DNA from 2 places in the Pantoea trifolii genome. Region 2 is predicted to be linked to the other one. Evidence: predicted binding sites of a transcription regulator. Region 2 holds the regulator's gene; the other holds the start of a gene.

Region 1 (9,658 bases), 3.2 Mb from region 2:
ATTGGCAACCAGTGAAGAAACAATCTTACCAAAAGCGGCACCGATGATGACACCGACTGCCAGGTCAACCACGTTTCCACGCATTGCAAAATCACGAAACTCTTTGAATAAACTCATTGTTATCTCCTTGCCTTGGCCAATGGCTAAAGTCTAACAAACCTTTGTGCAATTGCCATTAGAACAATGGATTAAGCAAAATTTTCACGGCGGGCCTTTGCCCGCAGCTTTTATAGGAAGAATGGACTTGGCTGGAATAGGCGCTCTACATCGGGTACAAACTTCTTATCCGTCAGGAACATAATTACGTGATCGCCCTGTTCAACACGCACGTTATCATTGGCGATAATTACTTCATCACCGCGCACTACAGCACCGATAATGGTTCCCGGCGGCAGCTTAATATCTTCTATTAGGCGTCCAACCACGCGAGAAGTTGTTTCATCGCCATGTGCGATAGCTTCAATGGCTTCTGCAATACCGCGACGCAACGAAGAAACGCCAACGATATCTGCTTTACGTACGTGGCTAAGCAGCGCTGAGATGGTGGCTTGTTGTGGCGAGATCGCAATGTCGATCACGCTGCCTTGAACAAGATCGACATAGGCGCGGCGCTGGATCAGCACCATCACTTTCTTAGCGCCCATTTTCTTGGCCAGCATGGCCGACATAATATTAGCTTCATCATCGTTAGTGACCGCAATGAAGAGATCCACCTGATCGACATGCTCTTCGGCCAGCAATTCCTGATCCGAAGCATCGCCGTAAAACACGATGGTATCGTGTAATCGTTCGGCCAGTTCCGCCGCACGCTGTTGATTACGTTCAATCAATTTCACGCTGTACTGTTTTTCGAGGCGCTGCGCCAATCCAAAGCCGATATTGCCGCCACCAACCAGCATGATGCGCTTATATGGTTTTTCCAGACGCTGCATCTCACTCATCACCGCGCGAATATGCTGGCTCGCGGCAATGAAGAACACTTCATCGCCAGCTTCCACAATCGTAGAACCCTGCGGCCGAATTGGGCGATCCTGACGAAAAATCGCCGCGACTCGCGTATCAATATGCGGCATATGTTCCCGCATGATCGACAAAGGATTTCCGACCAGCGGGCCGCCATAATAGGCTTTTACCACCGCGAGGCTCACTTTGCCTTCGGCAAAATTCACCACCTGAAGTGCGCCAGGATACTGAATCAAACGGTAGATATTGTCGATCACCAACTGCTCAGGAGAGATCAGATGATCAATCGGCACGGCTTCCGGTACAAACAGCTTTTCAGCATCACGTAAGTATTCAGCGGCGCGAATACGCGCGATACGATTGGGCGTATTGAAAAGCGAATACGCAATCTGACAAGCCACCATGTTGGTTTCATCGGAGTTGGTTACCGCCACCAGCATATCCGCATCTTCAGCACCGGCTTCACGCAAAATACGCGGATGTGATCCGTGACCATGCACGACGCGCAGATCAAATTTGTCCTGCAACACGCGTAAACGCGTCGCATCGCTATCGACGACGGTGATATCGTTATTTTCCCCGACCAGATTTTCTGCCAGGGTTCCGCCGACCTGGCCGGCGCCGAGGATAATGATTTTCATGGCTTAGATGCTCTTGTCAGTGTGCGCAGCACTATTTTTTCATCAGCTTAGCGTAGAAGAAGCCGTCGCCGCCATCGATGGTCGGGAAAACCTGCCAGCCATTATCCTGGCCCTGTGGCAACGTCTCGGCCACGGCGTCGCTGTGCGCTGCCAAAAAGGCACTGATTTGATTGTGATTCTCTTCCGGCAATATTGAGCAGGTGGCATATATCATCGTGCCGCCAGATCTCAGACGCGGCCAAACGGCCTCAAGAATTTCACGCTGCAGATTCGCGAGCTCAGGAATATCACGATCGCGACGCAGCCACTTGATGTCTGGATGACGACGAATTACACCTGTGGCAGAGCAGGGCGCATCGAGCAGTATGCGATCAAACTGCATATCACCGCACCATTCTGCCGGTGTACGGCCATCGCCCTGACGCACTTCAGCCTGCATGCCTAAGCGCTGCAAGTTCTCATGCACGCGAAGCAGGCGTTGCGGGTCAACATCGACCGCTAATACTTTGGCCTGCGGCGCGATTTCGAGGATATGTGTGGTTTTACCACCCGGAGCAGCGCAGAGATCGAGAATAGATTCCCCATCTTTTGGCTCAAGCAGCAGTGCGCAACGTTGTGCTGAAAGATCCTGCACCGTTACCCAACCTTGATCGAAACCCGGCAGCTGGCTAACTGGAGTGGGTGATTCCAGACGCAATGCATCTTGCGCATCGCCAGGAAAAGCCACTTTCTCTTCTGCCTGCAATAGCGCCAGCCAGGCATCACGACTGTGATGCTGGCGATTGACGCGCAGCCACATCGGCGGTCGCAGATTATTGGCTTCAACAATCTGTTGCCACTGTTCTGGCCATGCAGCTTGCAGACGTTTCAGCAACCAGCTTGGGTGCCAGTAACGTTGCGAACCCTGATCGACTTCGGCTAACAGCGCTTCTTGCTGGCGCAGGAACTGGCGTAACACGCCGTTTAACAGGCCTTTCAAAGCCGTACGCTTCAGCACTTCAGCACCTGCTACGGTTTCTGCCAGTGCAGCATGGGCTGGTACGCGGGTATAAAGCAGCTGATAAAGGCCAACCATCAACAGGTAATGCAATACTCGCTGCTTACCGGTTAAGGTGCGCTCCATCAGTTTGCCGATTAAGGCTTCCAGCTGCGGCAGCGTGCGCATCACGCCAAAACAGAGCTCTTGCAGTAACGCGCCATCTTTATCGGATAGGTTCTTTTGCGCGCTCGGCAAAATGGCACTCAGCGATTCGCCTTTGTCCACAACGCGTTCAATGAGTTGCGCGGCCAGGCTGCGCAAGTTGGTAGCTTTTTTCATGTTATTTCATCAAACAAAAAACCCGGTCAAACCGGGCTTGGAGGATCAGGCCAGAACGATTCCAGGTACGAACCATTCGCGGCGCGAATTGAGCAGGTCCTGAGCGGACATGGCTTTTTTACCGGCAGGTTGCAGCGATACCAGATTCAGCACACCATCGGCCGTTGCAATCTGAATGCCTTGTTTATCAGCATGAACGATTTCACCGGGTTGTTTGTTCTGATGCGGCAAAACCGTTGCCTGCCACACTTTTACCGGTTGTTCTTCAATCATGAAATAGCTCATTGGCCATGGATTGAAGGCACGAATACAACGTTCCAACTGCGCTGCTGAAAGTGACCAATCGAGTCGTGCTTCTTCTTTACTCAGCTTCTCGGCATAAGAGGCCAGCGCTTCATCCTGAACTTCTGGCTTAGCATTACCACTTGCCAGCAGACCCAGCGTTAACAGCATGCCTTGTGGACCGAGTTGCGCCAGCTTCTCATACAGCGAAGCGCTGGTGTCTTCCGCCGTAATTGGGCAGGAGAGTTTATGCAGCATGTCGCCGGTATCAAGGCCAACATCCATCTGCATAATGGTGACACCGGTTTCGCTATCGCCGGCCCAGAGAGAGCGCTGGATGGGTGCCGCACCGCGCCAGCGTGGCAGCAGCGAACCATGCACATTAATACAACCCAGGCGCGGCATCACCAGTACGGCTTTCGGCAGGATCAAGCCATAAGCGACCACCACCATGATATCGGCCTGTAGATCGGCAACCAGATGCTGGTTCTCTTCAGGCTTCAGGGATTTCGGCTGAAATAAGGGGATATCGTGCGCCTGTGCCAGGACTTTTACCGGGCTTGGCGTAAGCTTGTTTCCGCGTCCAGCTGGACGATCGGGCTGGGTAAAGACGCCAACAACCTGATGCTCAGAAGCAAGCAGCGCGTCTAAATGACGCGCTGCAAAGTCAGGTGTACCGGCAAAGATAATTTTGAGCGGTGCAGACACAGTTTAACCTTCTATTAGCACTTAATCTTCTAATCTTCGCGTGCGTTAAGGCGGGCCAATTTTTCCAGCTTCTGTTTGATACGCTGACGTTTCAGTGGCGACAGATAATCGATGAAAAGTTTGCCATCGAGATGATCGATTTCATGCTGGATACAAATCGCCAGCAGACCGTCGGTTTCCAGCTCAAAGCTTTTGCCGTCGCGATCCTGCGCACGCACTTTTACCCACTCTGCGCGCGGCACAAATGCACGTTGTTCAGGGATGGAAAGGCAGCCTTCTTCAATACCGGTTTCACCGCTTTTTTCCAGCAGTTCCGGATTGATCAGCACCAAACGCTCGTCACGGTTTTCTGAAACATCAATAACAATGATGCGCTGATGAATATCGACCTGAGTCGCCGCTAAACCAATACCTTCTTCGGCGTACATGGTTTCAAACATGTCGTCGACAATACGCTGAACGTCTGCGTTTACGGTTGCCACCGGCGCAGCGATTTTGCGAAGGCGGTCATCAGGGAAATGTAATACCTGCAAAACTGACATAAATATCCAGATCTGTATGCGTTAAAGAAAAGATTACTGCCTCATATTGTAGACTTTTTGATGCCTGATTGACAGCATTGCACCGCATGATAGCGCGGCTGACAGGGAGTGCAGCATGGAGAGAATTGAATGGATGCTTAGGCTGGCAAATGTGAAAGGCTTAAGCGGTCAGGTTGTCAGACAGTTAGCTCATGCATTGCAGAGTAATGCTCAGGTTGATGACGATCTTTTACAGGATCAGGGATTAAACGAAACCCAGCGACAACAGTTTAAAGTGCTGTGTCCACGCCAGTTAGAACGAACGCGTCTGTGGCTGGAGGATGAACAGCATCACTTAGTTTCCTGTATCGATGAGCATTATCCCTCGGCGTTAGCGGAAATTAGTCGACGTCCCTCATTGTTGTATGTCGCTGGAAATTTGGATGTCTTGCAGACGCCTCAACTCGGTGTCGTGGGCAGCCGTCATTGCACGCATTATGGTAAGCAATGGGGAAGCTGGTTTACTCAGCAATTGGCGCTGAGTGGATTGACCATCACCAGCGGTCTGGCGCGCGGAATTGATGGCGTGGCGCATCGGGCCGCGCTAGAAGTGCAAGGTAAAACTGTGGCAGTGTTAGGTAGCGGACTACAGCATATTTACCCTAAAAGTCATCAAGCGCTGGCACGCGAGATCATCACTGGCGGTGGCGCACTGATCTCGGAATTCCCCCTTGATACAGCACCGCATGCGGTGAATTTTCCCCGACGTAATCACATCATCAGTGGTTTAAGCCTTGGCGTATTGGTGATTGAGGCCACTTTGAAAAGCGGATCGCTGGTGACGGCACGCTACGCTTTGGAACAAAATCGTAACGTTTATGCGTTACCCGGCGCGCTAGGCAATCCCGGCAGTGAAGGAACGCACTGGCTTATCCAGCAAGGCGCGCTGCTGGTGGCGCATCCCAACAATATCCTTGAAGATTTACATTCAACACTTCAATGGTTGCCTGATAGCAGTTCAGAAACAATATATTCACAACACAGTGACGATGTGCCATTGCCATTTGCAACTGTGTTGGCTAACGTAGGTGATGAGGTTACACCTGTTGACGTCGTCGCTGAACGTGCCGGCCAACCTGTGCCAGTTATCGCAGCTCACCTGCTGGAGCTGGAGTTAGCAGGATGGATCGCAGCTGTACCCGGCGGCTATGTCCGATTGAGGAGGGCATGCCATGTTCGACGTACTTATGTACTTGTTTGAGACGTATATCCACAACGAAGCTGAAATGCGCGTTGATCAGGATAAATTGACCGATGATTTAACCGATGCCGGTTTTCATCGTGAAGATATCTACAATGCGTTGAATTGGCTTGAACGGTTAGCGGATTATCAGGAAGGCTTGGTTGCGCCTGTACTCATGGCAAACGATCCGCTCTCAATGCGAATCTACACCGAAGAGGAAAACCAGCGCTTAGATGCAGAATGTCGCGGTTTTATTTTGTTCCTGGAACAGGTCCAGGTGCTGAATATGGAAACGCGCGAAATGGTCATCGAACGTGTAATGGCCCTTGATACCCTCGAATTCGATCTTGAAGATCTCAAATGGGTAGTGTTGATGGTGCTGTTTAACATCCCAGGATGTGAAAACGCCTATCAGCAAATGGAAGAACTGTTATTCGACGTCAATGAAGGTATGCTGCATTAATAATCTGCGATTGATGCAACCGGTAATATGAGTAAATCAGCACTATTCTCCGTGCCTAAACACGATCCCTGCCCCGCTTGCGGGGCAGAATTAGTTATACGTTCTGGCAAACACGGCCCTTTTCTGGGGTGTGTGAATTATCCCACCTGCGATTACATCCGCCCGCTGAAAAGTCAGGGAGATGGTCATGTCGTTAAAGTACTGGAAGGCCATGCGTGCCCGCAGTGTGGCGCAGACAAAGTTCTGCGTCAGGGACGATTTGGCATGTTCGTGGGTTGCAGTCATTATCCGGAATGTGATTACACCGAAACCATCGATAAGCCAGATGAAACAGCTATCGCCTGTCCGCAATGTCAGAACGGTAAACTGGTACAACGGCGCTCGCGCTATGGCAAAACCTTCTACTCCTGCGATCGCTATCCAGATTGTCAGTTTGCCCTTAACGCAGCGCCGGTTGAAGGCGTTTGCCCGCATTGCCAGTTCCCATTATTAATAGAGAAGAAAACCGCACAAGGCATGAAGCGCTTCTGCGCCAGCAAACGCTGCGGTAAGCCTATCGTCCAGGACGAATCATCATCATGAAGCCAAGTCAGTATTCAGCGGGTAGTCTCGATTATTGCATTGAGAAACTACAGCAACAGGAAGTTATCGCCTATCCAACCGAAGCCGTGTTTGGATTGGGCTGCGATCCCGACAGTGAAGAAGCCGTAATGGCGCTTTTGGCGCTCAAGCAGCGTCCAGTCGAGAAGGGACTCATTTTGATTGCAGCCGATTACGCGCAGCTGGAACCTTATATCGCGGATCGTGAACTCTCGGTGCTGCAGCGCGAACGTATGTTTGAAAGTTGGCCTGGCCCGGTAACCTATGTGGTGCCCGCCTCGCCACATACGCCGCGCTGGTTAACCGGGCGTTTTGACTCTCTGGCCATCCGCGTTAGCGATCATCCGCACGTACAGGCTTTGTGTCGTGGTTTTGGTAAACCTCTGGTTTCGACCAGCGCCAATCTTTCCGGCGAACCGCCATGCCGTAATGCGGATGAGGTTGCTAAGCAATTTGGTCCGCAGTTCCCGGTCTTGCATGCTGAAACAGGTGGGCGACTGAATCCTTCTGAAATCCGCGACGTCATTAGCGGTGAACTTATCCGTCAGGGCTAATACATGGAAAATTTTGCCGTTTTTGGTCATCCCATTGCGCATAGCAAATCTCCTTTCATTCACCGCCTGTTCGCTGAGCAAACTGGCATTGAGCATCGATATGGCAAGGAGTGCGCGCCACTTGAGGGATTTCCACAGTCGATCGCGGATTTTTTTGCGCAAGGCGGTAAAGGTGCCAATGTCACACTGCCTTTTAAACAGCAGGCGTGGGAATTTGCCGATGAGCTCAGTGAGCGCGCGGCATTATCTGGTGCGGTTAATACCTTAAAGAAAGATGCGCAGGGCAAGATCTTCGGGGATAACACGGATGGCATCGGCTTGCTCAGCGATCTGGAACGATTGCAGATGATCCATCCCGGCGATCAAATTCTGCTGGTGGGCGCCGGTGGTGCTGCGCGTGGTGTGATCCTGCCTCTGCTTTCATTCGGATGTTCGCTGGTGGTGGTGAATCGCACCGTGGAACGCGCCGAGCAGCTGGTAGAGATTTTCCAGCATAGCGGGGATATTAAAGCGGCCAGCTTAGAGCAATTAGCAGATCAGCAATTTGATCTGATCATTAATGCGACCTCAAGTGGTGTTGATGGCAAAGTTCCGGCGTTGGCCACATCGCTAATTCATGCGCAAACGCGGTGCTACGACATGTTTTATCAACAAGGTTTGACACCATTCTTAGTGTGGTGTCAGCAGCAGGGCGCGCAGCAGCTGGCGGATGGCGTTGGTATGTTAGTGGGTCAAGCCGCTCATGCTTTCCATTTATGGCATGGCGTGATGCCAGAGATCACGCCAGTGATTGCCAAACTAAAGCAGTCGATGCAGCAGGGATAAGGTTGGCTATCAGGGATGAGTTTGGCTTTCCTGATCGAGATATTCATTCTTCCAACCCACATAGTTGTTGGACGAATAAAGCAGCCCGGCAATCTCCGCTTCACTGAGTGGGCGCACTTGTTTAACCGGGCTGCCTAAATACAGGTAGCCACTTTCCAGCCGTTTACCTGGCGGCACCAAACTGCCAGCGCCAATCATCACATCATCTTCAACGATCACGCCGTCCAGTAGAATGGATCCCATACCAACCAGTACGCGATTGCCGATAGTACAGCCGTGCAGCATCGCCTTATGCCCTACTGTGACATCTTCGCCGACAATCAGCGGATAACCTTCTGGGTTGCTGGTGGACTTGTGAGTGACATGCAGTACGCTGCCATCCTGAATATTGCTTCTTTTACCTATCATCACTTTATTGACGTCACCGCGAATAGCAACCAGCGACCAGATGCTGACGTCATCGGCAAGTTGTACTTCACCCACCACCACGCTGCTGCTGTCGATCATCACGCGGTCGCCTTGTTGCGGAAAATGGTTCTTATAAGGTCGTAGGGCTGTAGACATGAGCTTCTCCTTTTACGTTTTTACCAAGCCTGCGGCTTAAAAGTCGGATAAACAAGATGATTTTTGAGCGGATCGCTCGCGATCGCAGCGAAAAGAGTGAAAACTCGGCAGTCGATTAAAAAGATCGAAAAAAGGGGTTGTGCAAAAAATTCGGATCCCTATAATGCGCCACCACTGAGACGGCAAAGCGGCAACGCAGACGGCTCAGCAGGGAGTGAAGAAATTCATCCCGCCGGATGAAAACGCTGAAAAAAGTGTTTGACTCCGAAGGAGAGTAGCGTAGTATACGCCACCTCGCGACAGACGGTTCAGCCGCTGCTCGCAACGCTCTTTAACAATTTATCAGACAATCTGTGTGGGCACTCGCAGGATTGATATCAGCGTCTTAGGACGCAACAAAATATCAAAGCCTCACGAGTGAACACATAATGAAATTCATTATGACGTTTTACAGATGAGCACCGCTGAACTTGTTTCAGCAAATCAAACTTAAATTGAAGAGTTTGATCATGGCTCAGATTGAACGCTGGCGGCAGGCCTAACACATGCAAGTCGAACGGTAGCACAGAGAGCTTGCTCTCGGGTGACGAGTGGCGGACGGGTGAGTAATGTCTGGGAAACTGCCCGATGGAGGGGGATAACTACTGGAAACGGTAGCTAATACCGCATAACGTCGCAAGACCAAAGTGGGGGACCTTCGGGCCTCACACCATCGGATGTGCCCAGATGGGATTAGCTAGTAGGTGGGGTAATGGCTCACCTAGGCGACGATCCCTAGCTGGTCTGAGAGGATGACCAGCCACACTGGAACTGAGACACGGTCCAGACTCCTACGGGAGGCAGCAGTGGGGAATATTGCACAATGGGCGCAAGCCTGATGCAGCCATGCCGCGTGTATGAAGAAGGCCTTCGGGTTGTAAAGTACTTTCAGCGGGGAGGAAGGCGGTGAAGTTAATAGCTTCACCGATTGACGTTA
Region 2 (9,658 bases):
TGCGATGACGAGATTGCACGTTTTTACCGCGTGAACGGAAATAATCCGCCAATTGTTCAGCGATATACACTGAGCGGTGCTTCCCGCCAGTACAGCCGATGGCGACGGTGAGATAGCTGCGGTTGTTGGTTTCCAGCATCGGCAGCCACAGTTCCAGGTAGCTGCGCGTTTGATAGATAAAGTTATGTACTTCGGTGTGGCGATCGAGGAAGGCGGCAACCGGACGATCCAGGCCGGTCATCGGACGCAGTTTGGGATCCCAATGCGGGTTCGGCAGGAAGCGCACATCGAAGACATAATCGGCGTCGATTGGAATGCCGTGTTTGAAGCCGAATGACTCAAACACCATGGTGAGTTCACGCTCGCGCTTGCCCAGCAGGCGCGTGCGCAGCATCTCCGCCAATTCATGAACCGACATCTCGGAGGTATCGATAATCAGATCGGCGCGTGAGCGCAGCGGCTCCAGCAGATCATTCTCTTCATCGATAGCACTCTCCAGCGACAGATTTTTGCTGGAGAGCGGATGCAGACGACGCGTATCGCTGTAGCGGCGAATCAGCGTGTTGCGATCGGTATCGAGAAACAGCAGTTGCGGCGAGAAGGTATCAGGCAGATTGTTGAGCGCGGCTTCAAAGACTTCCGGTGATTCCGGCATGTTGCGCACGTCAATGCTGACCGCCGCAGAGATATTGCGTTCGGTTAAGGTATTCGCCAGCTCCGGCAGCAAAACCACCGGCAAGTTGTCGACACAGTAAAAGCCCATATCTTCAAGGGCACGCAGCGCGACTGATTTTCCTGAGCCTGACCGACCGCTAACGATCATCAGCACCATCACATTTCTCCCGTTTTAAACCGGCGAACAGGCCGGTAAAAGTGTTTCTCGCTTAAGAGTGTGCTTCCTGAGCTTCTGTGATAATGGCGTAGAGCTCTTCGTCGCTCTGTGCCGCACGCAAACGACGACAGACGGTTTTATCCGCCAGACGTTTGGCAACCAGCGAAAGCGTGTGCAAGTGGGTTTTACACTGGTCTGCAGGTACCAGCAGGGCAAACAGCAGGTCAACCGGCTGATTGTCTACCGCATCAAAAGCGATAGGCTGATCGAGGCTGATAAACACGCCGACAGCGCGTAATGTGTCCTCCTCCAGCTTGCCATGTGGAATGGCAATGCCGTTGCCAATACCGGTACTGCCCATACGTTCGCGGGTCAGGATGGCTTCGAAAAGCGTCTGGTGCGGCAGATTGAGCTGCTTCGCTGCCAGCTCGCTGATAATTTCCAGCGCGCGTTTTTTACTCTGGCAGTGTACGCCGCTACGGGTACAGTCCAGTGAAAGGACCGAGCTCAATTCCAGTGTTAGATCGTTGTTCATCATCGTTTCACTTGCGAGTTCACATAGCCGCGAGGTTCAGGCGATTGATTTCATTGCCGTTCGCCCGCTGGCGCTTGCGCAGATGACAAAACGGGGCGGTAATATCCGCCCCATTAAGCTCTAAGTGCCGAATCAGTCAGCACTCTGCAAGCGTGAAGGTTAGTGTTTTTTCAGTTTGTCTTTGTGTTTGGTCAGCTGACGGGAAAGCTTGTCGATTAACCCGTCGATGGCCGCGTACATGTCTTCCGCTTCCGATGTGGCGTGCAGCTCCCCGCCGTTGACGTGCAGTGTTGCATCCGCAATCTGCGTCACCTTCTCAACCTTCAGAACAATATAAACCTGATTGATACGATCAAAATAGTGTTCCAGTTTGGCAAATTTGGTATTTACAAATTCACGCAGAGGTTCGGTAATCTCAACATTAAGTCCGGTAAGGTTTAGCTGCATAGGTCTTCCTTCTTCGTTCGGTCAAACCAGCTGTTTACGCTGGTTTGATGGCGGTATAGATAAAGACTCGCGATATTTAGCAACCGTACGTCGCGCTACCATGATGCCCTGTTCGGATAACATGGAGGTCAGTTTGCTGTCGCTCAAGGGTTTTGCGGGGTTTTCCGCCGAGATCAATTTTTTCACTAATGCACGAATCGCCGTAGACGAGGCTTCGCCGCCGCCCTCGGTGTTGACGTGACTGGAGAAAAAATACTTCAGTTCAAAGATGCCACGCGGGCTGTGTAAATACTTTTGCGTGGTCACGCGGGAAATAGTGGATTCGTGCATATCAACAGCCTGAGCGATATCCGCCAGCACCATCGGACGCATGTACTCCTCACCCTGCTCAAAAAATGCCTGCTGCTGTTCAACGATACAGCGTGTCACTTTCAGCAGCGTGTCGTTACGGCTCTCCAGGCTCTTAATCAGCCACTTGGCTTCCTGTAAGTTGCTACGAATATACTGATTATCGCTTTCATTACGGCCAGCTCCGCCCATCGCAGCATACTGCTGATTGATTTTCAGGCGCGGCATGCTGTCGGAATTGAGTTCAACTGTCCAGCGCTTGCTGATTTTACGCACCAGCACATCGGGAATGACATATTCCGGTTCGCTGGTATTGATTGACTGGCCAGGGCGCGGATCCAGTGACTGAATCAGCAACATCGCCTCCTTCAGCACCTCTTCCTTCAGACGGGTTACGCGTATCAGGCTGCGGAAATCATGGTTGGCCAGCAGATCAAGATGTTCGCTCACAATCAGGCGCGCTTCCGCCAGCATGGGCGTGGCGGCATCATATTGCGACAGCTGGACTAACAGGCAATCACGCAAATCACGGGCACCAACGCCGACTGGATCAAAACGCTGCACGCGCTTGAGCACGGCTTCAACTTCTTCCAGCGTCAGCTCTTCATCGCCAATACTGTCATAAATATCTTGTAAGTTGACGGTGAGATAGCCGGTGTCGTCAATGGCATCAACAATGGATGTGGCGATGGCGCGATCGGTATCAGTGAACGGCGTTAACTCCACTTGCCACATAAGATAATCCTGCAGCGATTGCGTGGTTTCGCCCTGATAGATTGGCAGTTCGTCATCCTGGTAATCGGTGCCGGTGCCTGACGGCGTGCCCGCCGTGTAGATTTCGTCCCAGGTGGCGTCGAGCGGGAGATCTTCAGGCATGTCTTTCTGTTCAAGTGCTTCACGTGTGTCTAATGAATCACTCTCTTGTTCCTGAAATTCTCGCGCGTCGATTTCTTCGTGCAGATCGGTTTGTTCAAGCAGCGGATTGCTTTCCAGCGCCAGTTGGAGTTCTTGCTGGAGTTCAAGCGTAGAGAGTTGCAGCAAGCGAATGGCTTGCTGCAACTGTGGAGTCATCGCCAGCTGTTGGCTGAGCCTGAGTTGCAAACCTTGCTTCATAATTCGGTTAGAATTTCCTAAGCAAACGTAGGGTGTTACGACACCTTATCAGAGTCTGAACTCTTCGCCCAAATAAACACGCTTAACCTGCTCATCTACAAGAATTTCATCAGGCGTGCCATGGGCAATTAAATGACCCTGGCTAACGATATACGCGCGTTCACACACCGCGAGGGTTTCACGCACGTTGTGGTCGGTAATCAGTACGCCAAGGCCGCTGTCACGCAGATGCTCGATGATTTTTTTGATGTCGATAACCGAAATCGGGTCAACACCGGCAAAAGGCTCATCCAGCAGGATGAATTTCGGATTAGCCGCCAGCGCGCGGGCAATTTCCACACGACGGCGTTCACCACCCGACAGCGCCTGGCCCATGCTGTCGCGCAGATGGCCTATATGGAACTCTTCCATCAGCTCGTTGGCACGATCCTGACGCTGCTCTTCTGTCAGATCATCACGGATCTGCAGCACCGCCATCAGGTTGTCGTACACGCTCAGGCGGCGGAAGATCGAGGCTTCCTGCGGCAGATAGCCGATACCGCGACGGGCGCGCGCATGCAGCGGCAGGATGCTGATGTCTTCATCATCAATTATGATGCGGCCCGCATCGCGCGGCACAATTCCGACCACCATGTAAAAGGTGGTGGTTTTACCGGCACCGTTTGGGCCCAGCAGGCCGACAATCTCGCCGGATTTTACCTGCAGGCTAACATCTTCCACCACGCGGCGGCCTTTGTAGGCTTTCGCCAGGTTCTCAGCGATTAGTGTTGCCATAGCAATCAGTTACTCTTTTTAGGGCTCGCGGACGAACCGTTTTTGTCCTGCAGCTGCGACGGAACCAGAACGGTGGTCACGCGCTTGCTGTCACCCTGGCTGAACGCCTGCATCTTCTGCTCTTTCACCAGGTAAGTGATGCGGTCGCCTTTGATGTTGCTGTCCTGCTGCTGAATGAAGGCATTACCGGTCAGTTCAACAAAATCGTTCGCCAGTTCATAGTGCAGTTTACTGGCGTGGCCTTGCACCGGCTTGCCGTTATCCTGCATCTGATAGAAGGTGGCTGGCGTGCCGTAAGCATCAACGATGGTTTTCTTGCTATCGCCGCCCGGACGGGTGACGACCACTTTATCGGCGGTAATCTTGATGGAACCCTGGGTCACAATCACGTTGCCGGTAAAGGTCGCGACGTTGCCCTGCAGGTCCAGCGCCTGGTTGACGGAGTCAATATTCACCGGCTTGTCTGAGTCGCCAGTTAATGCCAGCGCAGGCAGGCTCGTTGCCAGCAGCGTACCCACCAGCAATAACTTAAGGCTATTTTTGTTCATTTTGAATTTCATAGGAAGTTTTGACCTTTTCAAGCAGCTCTGCGTGTTTCGTCCGTAAATTGCCGCGCATTTTCATGCCAGTGGAATTAAAACTGCGGCCAAAAAGGGTGACTTGATCGTCAGATGTCACATCCTGGGTGACCAAATTAACCTGAGCGTTATCGGTAAGGATGCGCTCAAGCTGTGAATCCTGGGTCAAGGTATTGACGACAACGTTGCCATAAAGATAAAGCATACGATCTTTAGTCAGCTTTGCCTTATCGGCGCGCACCGACCATGTCGCGACTTTGTTTACGTCATAGGTGGTCATCACCGGATTATCGAACCAACTTATCTCATCGGCAGCAAAGTAGGTGACTTTATCGGAGACCAGCTTATAGCCCAGCGCGCCTGTTGGGTTATACACCACCGTGTTCGATTTCTCGCTGGTGTAGGTTGGCGCTTGATCGTTGGTTGCTACCGGCGTTCGGTCGTCATCCTGGTTGGTGAGATTCCAGCCGATCAGCACTAAGGCGATCAAGGCCAGGATCAGCGTCATCCAACGCCTGCTCTTACTCATATTGATTGCCCTTTGGCATCCTCAAATTTGTTCTGCGCCATCAAGATCAGATCGCACAACTCACGTACCGCGCCGCGCCCACCGGCAATGCGGGTCACATAATGCGCGCGCGGCAGTAAAATCGGGTGGGCATCGGCAACGGCCACGCTCAAACCCGCCTGCGCCATCACCGGCCAGTCGATCAGGTCATCGCCAATGTAGGCGACCTGCTCTGCGGTCAATGACAGTTTATCCAGGAGTTCCCGCCAGGCCAAAAGCTTATCCGATTGTCCCTGGTAAAGATGCGTAATGCCGAGCGTCTTACAGCGATCTTCCAGCAGTTTTGCTTTGCGGCCGGTAATAATAGCCACTTCAACGCCGGAGGTCAGCAGGCAACGCACGCCATAACCATCGCGCACGTTAAAAGCTTTCAACTCTTCACCGCTGTTACCCATGTAAATCACGCCATCCGACATCACGCCATCAACGTCACAAATCAGCAGGCGAATCTTCGCAGCACGCGCCATGACTTCCGCGCTCACCGGACCGTAGCACGTCTCGACCATTGCTGTTTCAGCACTCATTGTTTCTTCCTGTTCAGACTACGCCAGCGCGCAGCATGTCATGCATATGTACCACACCGAGCAGGCGATCGTCATCGGCCACCAGCAGGGCGGTGATGTTTTTGTTTTGCATCAGATTAAGGGCATCGACCGCGAGCATATTCGGGCGCACGCGAATACCGCCGCTGGTCATCACTTCCTGAATGGTGGCTTTCTGGAAATCGATGCCCATATCGAACACGCGGCGCAAGTCACCATCGGTGAAGATGCCTTCGATTTTCATCAGGTCATCGACAATCACCGTTAAACCAAGATTCTTGCGGGTAATTTCCAGCAGCGCATCACGCATCGACGCATCACGGCTGACGTGCGGGATTTCATCGCCGCTGTGCATGATATCGCTGACGTGCAGCAGCAGTTTGCGGCCCAGCGCACCGCCGGGATGCGACAGCGCAAAATCTTCCTGGGTAAATCCGCGCGCTTCCAGCAACGCCACGGCCAGCGCATCACCCATGACTAAGGTCGCGGTGGTGCTGGTGGTCGGCGCCAGGCCGAGCGGACAGGCTTCCTGCGGCACTTTCACGCACAGATGCACATCCGCGGCGCGGCCCATCGCGCTGTCCGGACGCCCGGTAATACAGATCAGCTGCACCTTCTGGCGCTTTAACACCGGCACCAACGCCAGGATTTCGCCGGATTCACCGCTATTGGAAATCGCGATCACCACGTCATTGGTGCTGACCATGCCGAGATCGCCGTGGCTGGCTTCACCGGGATGCACAAAGAAAGAGGGCGTACCGGTGCTGGCAAACGTCGCGGCCATCTTTTTACCGATATGTCCGGATTTTCCCATGCCCATCACCACCACTTTGCCTCGGCAGGCAAAGATCATCGCGCAAGCGCGATCGAAATCATCATTGATATATTGATCAAGCTGCTCCAGCCCTTCGCGTTCGATGCGCAGCACCGCTTTACCTGCTTGCTGAAAATCGAAATCCGGTTGCTGATGTGACATGGTCAGTCCGTCCTTAATAGCTTGTGATAAGCATGGGGCTGAGCCACAGCCACAGCACCCACGCGATAAAACCACCTAATAATAGTGTGCCTGCGATACGGCCAATACGGCGTTTGCGCAGCAGGCAGAGCAGGGCGAACAGCACGCTCACTGCCAGCATCACCCAGTAATCACGTGCGAAGGCATGCGCATCAACGCTGCCGGGATGAATCAGCGCTGGTAGGCCGAGCACAATCGCCAGATTGAAAATGTTGGCGCCGATCAGGTTACCGATAGCGATATCGTCCTCACCTTTCAGCGCGCCGGCCACAACGGTAGCCAGTTCGGGTAAGCTGGTGCCGACGGCAATCAGCGTCAGGCCCATCACCAGTTCGCTCACACCGAAGTAGTCGGCAAAGACGGTGGCGTTGTCGATCACCATCCGCGTTGACATCGGCAGAATAATTAGCGCGACTGCCAGCCACAGAAAGGCCACGGTGTTGCCAGCTTCGTCGCGCGGCAGTTCGGCCAGCTGTTCACGGGTGAGCGTGTCGTTATTGTCACGTTCAGCGCGGCGAGCAATGCGGATCACCACCAGCAGATAACCCAGCGCGATCAGTAGCAGCGCAACGCCATCAAGACGGCTCAGATGATTATCAAACAGCATGATGCCGCTGAGCAGTGAGACTAGCAGCATTAATGGCAGTTCGCGCCGAATCAGATTGGAGTGTACTGTCAATGGGTGGAGCAACGCTGCGCCACCCAGAATCAAGAGAATGTTGGTGATGTTCGAGCCCAGCGCGGTGCCAACCGCTAAATCCATCTGTCCATGCTGTGCGGCCGAAAATGAGACAATTAATTCCGGCAATGATGTGCCAATGCTCACCACCGTCATGCCTATGATCAGTGGTGGGATGCCAAAGGATCGACAGAGGATCGCGGCGCTAAATACCAGACGGTCGGCGCCGTAAACCAGTAAAATCAATCCGATAAACAGCAAGGCAGAGGCTACGAACATTAAAAATCCTTGATGGATGGAGGTGTCGGCGAACCTTGTCCGACAGGTAAAAACATTCTGCACACACTAACAGGCGCTGATTTTGACTGTCTGAGAGGCAAAAGTAAATTTTAAGGCCGTTTTCGCCACACTAAGTGGGTAAGTTTCTGTAAAACTATCGTGCATTCGAGGCGACCAGGCTACCATCCACCGTTTTGATAGCGCCCGATCCGCATAAAGAGGTAAAGATGATCCAGCAGCAAACGAATCTGGTTGAGGTTCGTGGCGTCAGTTTCACGCGCGGAGATCGTACAATCTTTGACGATATCTCGTTAACGGTACCCGCCGGTAAAGTCACCGCGATCATGGGGCCGTCCGGAATTGGTAAAACCACGCTTTTACGTCTGATTGGCGGGCAATTACAGCCCGATAAAGGCGAGATTTGGTTCCGCGATCAGAATATCCCGACGCTTTCCCGCACGAAATTGTACGAAGCGCGTAAAAAAATGAGCATGCTGTTTCAGTCAGGCGCGCTGTTTACCGATCTCAACGTGTATGAAAACGTTGCCTGGCCATTGCGTGAACATACGCAACTGCCACCAGAACTGTTGCACAGCACCGTATTGATGAAGCTGGAAGCGGTGGGTTTGCGTGGTGCTGCGAAACTGATGCCTGCCGAACTCTCCGGCGGTATGGCGCGCCGTGCGGCGCTGGCGCGTGCTATCGCGCTGGAACCGGAACTGATCATGTTCGATGAGCCTTTTGTCGGCCAGGATCCGATCACCATGGGCGTGCTGGTGAAATTAATTGACGAACTTAATCATGCTTTGGGCCTGACCTGCATTGTGGTTTCACACGATGTGCCTGAGGTATTGAGCATTGCCGATCATGCCTATATTGTTGCCGGACAAAAAATTATTGCTCAGGGCAGCGCGCCGGAACTGCGGGAAAATCCCGATCCGCGTGTGCGCCAGTTTATCGAGGGTCATGCGGATGGTCCGGTGCCGTTTCGCTTTGCCGCTGGCGATTATCTCAGCGACTTGACCCGCTCAGGGAGAACGTAAACTGATGTTGTTACAGGCGCTAGCGTCATTTGGACGTCAGGGAATTAATACCTGTGCCGCTTTTGGCCGCGCAGGCCTCATGCTCTTTCATGCGCTGGTGGGTAAGCCGGCGTTTCGTCGCCATGCGCCGCTGCTGGTAAAACAGCTCTACAGCGTGGGCGTATTATCGTTGCTGATCATTGTGGTATCCGGCCTGTTTATTGGCATGGTGCTGGGTCTGCAAGGCTATCTGGTGCTGACCACCTACAATGCTGAAACCAGCCTTGGCATGCTGGTGGCGCTCTCGCTGCTGCGTGAACTCGGTCCGGTAGTGACCGCATTGCTGTTTGCCGGCCGGGCAGGTTCAGCGTTAACCGCAGAAATCGGGCTGATGAAAGCCACTGAACAGCTCTCGAGCATGGAGATGATGGCCGTCGATCCATTACGTCGCGTGGTATCACCGCGCTTCTGGGCCGGCTTTATCAGCATGCCGCTACTGGCGCTGATCTTTACCGCCGTCGGTATTGCCGGTGGCGCGCTGGTGGGGGTGAGCTGGAAAGGGATCGATCCGGGTTTCTTCTGGTCGGCGATGCAGAACGCGGTGGATTTCCGCACTGATGTCGTTAACTGCATGATCAAAAGCGCGGTCTTTGCCGTTACGGTAACCTGGATTGCGCTATTTAATGGCTATGATGCCATCCCGACCTCGGAAGGGATCAGTCGGGCGACGACGCGTACCGTGGTGCATGCTTCACTGGCGGTACTCGGTTTGGATTTTGTGCTGACAGCACTGATGTTTGGGAATTGATGCAATGCAAAGCAAGAAAAACGAAATCTGGGTTGGCGTCTTCATGCTGGCTGCGCTGCTGGCGCTGTTATTCCTCGCTCTTCGCGTCGCCGATCTTAAAACAATCGGCACCGAACCG

What was found. The regulator sigma-54, encoded in region 2, starts transcription at its own class of promoters, with help from an activator protein. The targets are predictions, from matches to a motif close to GTTGGCACANNTTTCGCTNT.
Region 1: the regulator sigma-54 is predicted to act here: its motif matches at 8,767-8,786, upstream of NQH49_RS17565 (gamma carbonic anhydrase family protein).

Annotation. Positions count from the first base shown of each region.
Region 1 is NZ_JANIET010000001.1:3,792,532-3,802,189, reverse strand. It holds gene mscL (large-conductance mechanosensitive channel protein MscL) at 1-117, opposite strand, end outside; gene trkA (Trk system potassium transporter TrkA) at 228-1,604, opposite strand; gene rsmB (16S rRNA (cytosine(967)-C(5))-methyltransferase RsmB) at 1,636-2,922, opposite strand; gene fmt (methionyl-tRNA formyltransferase) at 2,968-3,912, opposite strand; gene def (peptide deformylase) at 3,942-4,454, opposite strand; gene dprA (DNA-protecting protein DprA) at 4,570-5,694, shown strand; gene smg (DUF494 family protein Smg) at 5,666-6,139, shown strand; gene NQH49_RS17580 (DNA topoisomerase family protein) at 6,167-6,721, shown strand; gene tsaC (L-threonylcarbamoyladenylate synthase type 1 TsaC) at 6,718-7,293, shown strand; gene aroE (shikimate dehydrogenase) at 7,297-8,118, shown strand; gene NQH49_RS17565 (gamma carbonic anhydrase family protein) at 8,128-8,682, opposite strand; rRNA gene NQH49_RS17560 (16S ribosomal RNA) at 9,174-9,658, shown strand, end outside.
Region 2 is NZ_JANIET010000001.1:543,546-553,203, forward strand. It holds gene rapZ (RNase adapter RapZ) at 1-832, opposite strand, end outside; gene ptsN (PTS IIA-like nitrogen regulatory protein PtsN) at 885-1,367, opposite strand; gene hpf (ribosome hibernation promoting factor) at 1,527-1,814, opposite strand; gene rpoN (RNA polymerase factor sigma-54) at 1,836-3,275, opposite strand; gene lptB (LPS export ABC transporter ATP-binding protein) at 3,324-4,049, opposite strand; gene lptA (lipopolysaccharide ABC transporter substrate-binding protein LptA) at 4,055-4,609, opposite strand; gene lptC (LPS export ABC transporter periplasmic protein LptC) at 4,584-5,156, opposite strand; gene kdsC (3-deoxy-manno-octulosonate-8-phosphatase KdsC) at 5,153-5,719, opposite strand; gene kdsD (arabinose-5-phosphate isomerase KdsD) at 5,733-6,713, opposite strand; gene NQH49_RS02420 (calcium/sodium antiporter) at 6,727-7,710, opposite strand; gene mlaF (phospholipid ABC transporter ATP-binding protein MlaF) at 7,938-8,753, shown strand; gene mlaE (lipid asymmetry maintenance ABC transporter permease subunit MlaE) at 8,758-9,540, shown strand; gene mlaD (outer membrane lipid asymmetry maintenance protein MlaD) at 9,545-9,658, shown strand, end outside.